2 linked regions of the Minwuia thermotolerans genome follow. Each later gene encodes a partner of the first gene's protein in a complex. Links are inferred from orthologs where the notes say so. Each region holds a gene or a part of one and is shown on either strand. Other genes may lie near its edges.

What was found. Proteins that work in one complex are often made in the same cells at the same time.
Region 2: the proteins of lpdA (region 1) and CWC60_RS15000 are in contact, whole or in part, in a crystal structure (PDB 1EBD), measured with the Geobacillus stearothermophilus proteins. The link is inferred for Minwuia thermotolerans from one-to-one orthologs. Residues at the interface, in WP_049624544.1 of Geobacillus stearothermophilus: Pro340, Ser341, Asp344, Tyr345, Arg403, Asp406, Val408, Glu431, Ala432, Gly433, Asp438; in WP_033016211.1 of Geobacillus stearothermophilus: Ile130, Ala131, Met132, Pro133, Arg136, Arg140, Glu141, Asn155, Arg157.

Annotation. Positions count from the first base shown.
Region 1 is NZ_PIGG01000034.1:194,568-197,907, forward strand. What follows is about bases 261-3,173. They hold lpdA (dihydrolipoyl dehydrogenase), read right to left. Parts: upstream 2,467-3,173; coding sequence 1,054-2,466; downstream 261-1,053. Other genes in these bases: CWC60_RS11620 (hypothetical protein), read left to right, coding at 261-671; CWC60_RS11625 (VOC family protein), read right to left, coding at 677-1,045; odhB (2-oxoglutarate dehydrogenase complex dihydrolipoyllysine-residue succinyltransferase), read right to left, coding at 2,542-3,173. Also shown: more of CWC60_RS11620, read left to right, coding at 48-260; more of odhB, read right to left, coding at 3,174-3,340. UniProt on the Escherichia coli protein: Lipoamide dehydrogenase is a component of the glycine cleavage system as well as of the alpha-ketoacid dehydrogenase complexes.
Region 2 is NZ_PIGG01000045.1:160,860-164,249, reverse strand. The notes cover bases 166-3,128. They hold CWC60_RS15000 (dihydrolipoamide acetyltransferase family protein), read right to left. Parts: upstream 2,383-3,128; coding sequence 949-2,382; downstream 166-948. Other genes in these bases: CWC60_RS14995 (alpha-ketoacid dehydrogenase subunit beta), read right to left, coding at 2,406-3,128; CWC60_RS15005 (PAS domain-containing protein), read left to right, coding at 343-915; CWC60_RS15010 (DUF998 domain-containing protein), read left to right, coding at 166-218. Also shown: more of CWC60_RS15010, read left to right, coding at 1-165; more of CWC60_RS14995, read right to left, coding at 3,129-3,383; pdhA (pyruvate dehydrogenase (acetyl-transferring) E1 component subunit alpha), read right to left, coding at 3,376-3,390.

The DNA of each region.
Region 1 (3,340 bases):
GAACGGCGTGCCGTGACCGCGGACGCCGGCGGCAGGGAACCGGGGAAATGCTCGACTGGCTACAGGCCAACAGCACGGTCATCCAACTCGTCTTCACGGCGGCGATGGTCGCCGTGTGGGTGCTCTACCTGCAGATATTCCTGACCAGCATCCGCCGCCAGAAGCGGCCCAACATCGTCATCAGCTGCGGCGCGGGCTCGGGGATGGATGCGCGCATCCTTGTCAGCAATCTGGGATTCGAGCCGATCTTCATCGTCGACGTCATCATGACCGTGTGGACCAGCGAACAGGAACACAGGACGGTGGTCACCGACCGGAGCGAACTCAGTCCCGAACAGCTCGCCCGGCCTACCGAAGCGACAAACCAGGGCCCGCTCAAGACCGGTGAGTACACGGACATGGGCAGTTTCCGGGAATTCGTCGAACGTGTGCGCCAGTCCGATCATGTCGATCTCGACGGCAAGGTGGAGGGCATGGATATCAAGGTGATCGGCACCACGGCGGCCCAGTCGCGCCTGATCGCGGCGGAGCGCGAATTCGCCCTGACAGGCGAGGGACGGGACGAGCGTCTCCGGCCGACCCGCGTGGTGACGACGCAGGTCCGCTCCGGCCGCGGCCGCCGGCGATTGCGCAGGGAACTGCACGAACGCCTCCAGCCCCCTTCGTCCTGATGGACTCAGCCGCCGGTCTCGAACTGGAGTTCCACGGTCATGCCGTCGGGACCGGCGACGAAGATCTGCCTGAGCGGCAGGCCCGGCACGTCGTTCTCCCGGTACTTCAGGCCGGCGCGTTCGATCGCCGCCTTCTGGCCGTCATAGTCGCCGCCGCGAAAGGCGAAATGGTCCACCGTGCCCTTGCCCAGCGCGGCGTCGGCCAGGTCGCTGCCGACCAGATGCACCACCGCCTGGCCGCCGGCATAGAGCCAGTAGCCGGGGAAGGCGAAGTCCGGGCGGTCGCCGACATGCAGGCCGACGATTTCCTCGAAGAAGCGGCGGGTCGCTTCCAGGTCGGTGCAGCGGACATTGACGTGGTCCAGGCGCATCATCGGCCCACTCACATGTTGATGGTCTGCCCCCGCACCGCCATTGCGGCTTCCTTGACCGCCTCGTTCAGCGTCGGGTGGGCGTGGCACATGTGGCCGACCTCGCTGGCGGTGCCGCCAAGCTCCATCACGGCCAGGGCCTCGTGGATCATGTTGCCGGCGTCGGGACCGATGATGTGGACGCCCAGCACCTGGTCGCTTTCCTTGTCGGCCAGGATCTTCACCATGCCGTACTTCTCGCCAATCGAGCGGGCGCGGGAGTTGGCGGAGAAGGGGAACTTGCCGACATTGTAGGCGATGTCCGCTTCCTTGAGCTGTTCCTCGGTGCGGCCGATGGAGGCGATCTCCGGCCAGGTGTAGACGACCCCCGGTACGCGGTCGTAGTCGATGTGCCCGGCCTCGCCGGCGAGGAAGTCGGCGACGATGGCGCCCTCATGCTCGGCCTTGTGCGCCAGCATCGGCCCGGGAATGCAGTCGCCGATCGCAAAGACGCCGGGTACGGATGTCTGGAAGTGCTCGTCGACGGGAATGAAGCCCTTCTCGGTCTCGATGCCGAGATCCTCGAGGCCGAGGTCGTCGGTATAGGGCCGGCGGCCGACCGCGACCAGCACGACGTCGGCCTTCAGTTCCTCGGCGTCGCCGCCCTTCGCGGGCTCGACGGTGAGCTTGACCTGGGTTTTCTGCGCTTCCGCGCCGGTGACCTTGGTCGAGACCTTGAACTCGATGCCCTGTTTGGAGAACAGCACCTTGGCGCGCTTGGAGACCTCGCTGTCCATGTTGGGCAGGATGCGGTCGAGGAACTCCACGACGGTCACCTCGGCGCCGAGCCGTCGCCAGACGGAACCCAGCTCCAGTCCGATATAGCCGCCGCCGATGACGATCATCGACTTCGGCACCTTCTTCAGGTCCAGCGCGCCGGTCGACGAGACGATGCGCTCCTCGTCGATCTCGACATTGGGGATCGTGGCGACGTCGGAGCCGGTGGCGATGAGGATCGTGTCCGTCTTGACCTCGTAGGCCTTCTTCCTGTCGTTGGGCGTCACCGAGACGGTCTCCCGGTCGACGATCCTGCCGAAGCCATAAGCCAGCTCGACCTTGTACTTCTTGAACAACCCCTCGATGCCGTCGGTCAGGCTGGTGACGACCTCGTCCTTGCGGCCCAGCATGGTCTTCAGGTCCAGCTTCGGACTGGCCTTGATGCCGTGCCCGGCGAAGTGCTCGCCGGCCGCTTCCTCGTAGAGATGGGAACTCTGCAGCAGCGCCTTCGAGGGGATGCAGCCGACATTGAGGCAGGTGCCGCCCAGCCGCCCGCGCTTGTCGACGCAGAGTACCGTCATGCCGTTCTGCGCGGCGCGGATCGCGGCGACGTAGCCGCCCGGGCCGCCGCCGATGATCACCAGATCGTAGCGCTTGTCGTCACTCATCGTATCACACTCCTGCCCGCACTCGCTTGGCGAGGGTTCAATTCGCTCCCCGGCGTTCCGCGGCGACAGCCGCCGTCAGAGATCCAGGATCAGCCGCCGCGGGTCCTCCAGGTTCTCCTTGACCTTGACCAGGAACAGCACCGCTTCGCGGCCGTCGATGATGCGGTGGTCGTAGGAGAGAGCCAGGTACATCATCGGCCGGAGCTTGATCTCGCCGCCGACCTCCATCGGCCGCTGCTGGATCTTGTGCATGCCCAGGATGCCGGATTGCGGCGGGTTGAGGATCGGCGTCGACATCAGCGAGCCGTAGACCCCGCCATTGGAGATGGTGAAGGTGCCGCCCTGCAGTTCGTCCAGCCCCAGCTTGCCGTCCCGGGCGCGCGTGCCGAGATCCGCGATGGTGCTTTCGATGCCGGCGACGGACTTCTGATCGGCGTCCCGGACCACCGGAACGACCAGGCCGTTCGGCGTGCCGACCGCGACGCCGATGTGATAGTAGTTCTTGTAGACGATGTCGTCGCCGTCGATCTCGGCGTTGACCGCCGGCAGTTCCTTCAGCGCCGCGATGCAGGCCTTGATGAAAAAGGCCATGAAGCCCAGCCGGACGCCGTGCTTCTTCTCGAAATCGTCCTTGTAGGCGCTGCGCAGCGCCAGAACCTCGGTCATGTCCACCTCGTTGAAGGTGGTCAGCATGGCCGCGGTGTTCTGCGCCTCCTTCAGACGCCGGGCGATGGTGCGGCGCAGCCGCGACATGCGCACGCGCTCCTCGCGGTCCTCTTCGGGCCGCGGCCCGGAGGAACCGGGCATGCTCTCCGGCGCGAGCGCCGCCTGGCTGCCGCCCGACGATGACCGCTGCCGTTCGGCCTGCTTCGCG
Region 2 (3,390 bases), on another replicon or contig:
GGACCTGCGCGGTCGTCATGGTGGCGATGCTGGCCCTGATCATCATCGACGGCGAGGTGGGACTGGGCGAGGCCATCGGCACCAGGGCGCTGGTGACCTGGCTGGAGACGATCGCGATCTGGGCGTTCGGGTTCGCTTGGCTGACCAAGGGGCAGGCCCTGTTTCCCGACGAGACGGCCGTTTCGGAACAGCGGACGGGCACGGCGCAAGCGGTCTGAAGGGACAAATGGCCGTTGCATTCAATGGCGAATAAATGAAACAGTAACTTAACGATCCGGCTATCGCGACCCTCCCCGATGGCCAGCTGCAGCGCCGGACAAGTAACTGGGATCGGATGAAGCGATGTCTGCCAACGAGCATCGGCAACGCCGGTTGTTGCGGTATACGACCGAGGTTCTCCATCTGGAGCGCGACAGCATCGACAGGCTTCCCGAGGCGCGCCTGCCGGCGGATCTGCGGGAGTTCGCCGATGTCTGGCTGAAGCTGCGCGGCGACCGCGCGGCACCGCTGAAACGGGATATCGGCCCCTTTTCCATACCCGCGCGCCTGCTGCCCAACATCATGCTCTGGGAGATCCTGGAGGACGACTATCTCTGCCGCCTGGCGGGCACCGGCCTGCGGGCGCGGTCGGAGAAGGAACTGAGCGGCTGCCTGCTGAGCGACCTCTACGGTGACACGGACCATGAGGCCTGGGATGAGTTCGACGGCGTGGCCCGGGGCGGCGTCTATTCCCTGGTGGAAAGGGCGGTGATCTGGGACGAGCTGCCGACGTCGGTCCGCACCCGCCTGCTGCTGCCGCTGCTCGGCGATGATGGCGATGCGCGCTACATGGTGGCGCTGATCGGGCCCAGTTTCCGCTACGAGTGGGAGCCCGGGTTCGGCGCGGTCCGCGCGGAGAACGCCCCGCCGGACTGACGGCGCGTAAAACGTCCCGGGCGGCGCTGCAGCTCAATTGCGGATCAGAAGTTCCGCCGGCTCCTCCAGCATCTGCCTGACGCTGTTCATGAACCGTGCGCCGTCCGCACCGTCATTGACCCGGTGGTCGAACCCCAGGCAGACGGGCAGGATCAGCGCGGCGCGGGTCTCCGCGTGCTCGATATCGCCCTCGATCAACGGCTCGAGGCGCGCCCGCGCGGCGCCGAAAATGCCCACCTGCGGCGGATTGATGATCGGCGTGAAGCCCGACCCGCCCAGCGCGCCGACATTGGTCAGCGTGAAGGTTCCGCCCGAAAGGGTTTCCCGCGCCGGCCGCTTTTCGCGGAGTTCGGCGGCCAGTTCGCCCAGTTCCAGCGCCAGGTCGAGCACGCTCTTGCGGTCGGCGTCGCGGATCACCGGCACGATCAGGCCGCGCGGCGTGTCGATGGCGACGCCCATGTTGATCGCTTCTAGGTAGACGATCTCCTCGGCATCGGCGTCCAGGCGGGCGTTGAAGCGGGGGTGCTGGCGCAGGGCCGCGCCCAGCGCCTTCATCAGGAAGGGGGTGAGCGTCAGCTTGCCCCCCTCCGCCTCGACGCTGCCGGCATGCTCGCGACGCACCCGCTCCAGCGCGGTGATGTCGATGCGCTCGTGATGGGTGACATGGGGAATCTCCGACCAGGCTTGCGCCATGCGCCGGGCGGTGGCGCGGCGGATGGACCGGAGCGGCTCGCGCCGCTCCTCGGCGGATCCGCCGGCGTCCTTCGGCCTTTCCGCCTTCCTTTCGCGGGCGCCTTCGGCTTTTTCGCCAGTTTCGCCGGCGGCGGCGCGGACATCGTCCTTCAGCACGCGGCCCTCCTCGCCGCTGCCCTCGACCGATTTCAGGTCGACATCCAGTTCCCGGGCGAGCTTGCGGACCGCTGGCGTCGCCTTTGCCGGGCGTTCGCCCGCGTCGCCTTCGCCCCCTCTGCCCTCCTTGCCGCTGCCGGAGGCGCGCCGGGCGGCCTCGGCGGTCTCCTCGTCCTTCGCCTCGTCGGCGCCCGTGGCGAGGTCTTCGCTTTCGTCTTCCTCGTCGCGGTCCCTGTCCCTCGCGCCTTCGTCGGATTCGCCGGACTGCATTTCTTCGCCTTCGTCCGCCTCCTCTTCCTCGGCCTCTTCTTCGCCCGCGTCCTCGGCCTCTGCCGCTTCGTCGTCCTCGCCGCTGTCATCGGTCGCATCTTCGGCGTCGTCACCCGTTTCGATGGTCATCAGCACGTCGCCGACCTCGACGGTGTCGCCTTCCGCGACCCGGATCTCGGCGATCTCGCCGCTGACGGGGGAGGGGATTTCGACCGCGGCCTTGTCGGTCTCGGCGACCAGCACGTCATCGCCCTCACTCACCGTATCGCCCTCGCTGACGAGCAGTTCGACGATCTCGGCCTCGTGAATACCCTCGCCGGGATCCTGCAGCTTGAATTCGAATGCCATGGCGACGTCTCCCTGGCGGATGATCAGAAGTCGAGCGTGCGGCGGCAGGCGTCGAGTATGCGGTCGGAGTCGGGCAGGTAGAGCTGTTCACGCGCGAAATAGGGCATGTGGACGTCCGGTCCGGCGACGCGGGCGACCGGCGCCTCCAGCGACAGGAAGCAGCCCTCGTTGACCCGCGCGACGATCTCGCCGGCCGGGCCGTAACTCAGCGGCGCTTCGTGGACGACGACGCAGCGGCCCGTGCGGGCGACCGAGTCGACGACCGTCTCGTAGTCCAGCGGCGAGAGCGTGAGCAGGTCGATCACGTCGGCCTCGATGCCCTCTTCCGACAGCCGTTCCGCCGCCTCCATCGTGCGCGGCAGCATGGCGCCCCAGGCGACGAGGGTGATGTCGCCGCCTTCCCGGGCCGTGCGCGCACGGCCGAGTTCCATGACTTCCTCGTCGTCGGGGACTTCCTCCCGGAAGGCGCGGTAGCTGGCCTTGGGCTCGAAGAACACCACCGGATCCGGGTCACGGATGGCCGCGAGCAGCAGCGCGCGCGCGTTGCGCGGGCCCGACGGGATGACCAGCTTCATGCCGGGCATGTGGGTGTAGAAGATCTCCCGGCTTTCCGAATGGTGTTCCAGCGCGCGGACGCCGCCGCCATAGGGCATGCGTACCGTCATCGGTACGCTGAAGCGGCCCTGGCTGCGCCAGCGCATGCGGGAGGCGTGGGATTCGAGCTGGTGGAAACCGAGATAGGCGAATCCGGAGAACTGCATTTCCGGCACGGGCTTCATGCCGTTCATGGCCATGCCGATGGAAAAGCCGAGAATCCCGGATTCCGCCAGCGGCGTGTCCATCACCCGAGCCTCGCCATATTCCTCGATCAGGTCCCTTGTGACGCGGAAGATGCCGCCGTCGACGCCGACATCCTCGCCCAGCACCAGCACCGTCTCGTCGCGCGCCATCTCCTGGTGCAGCGCCAGGTTGATGGCCTCGACCATGGTGAGTTCAGCCATCGTCCTT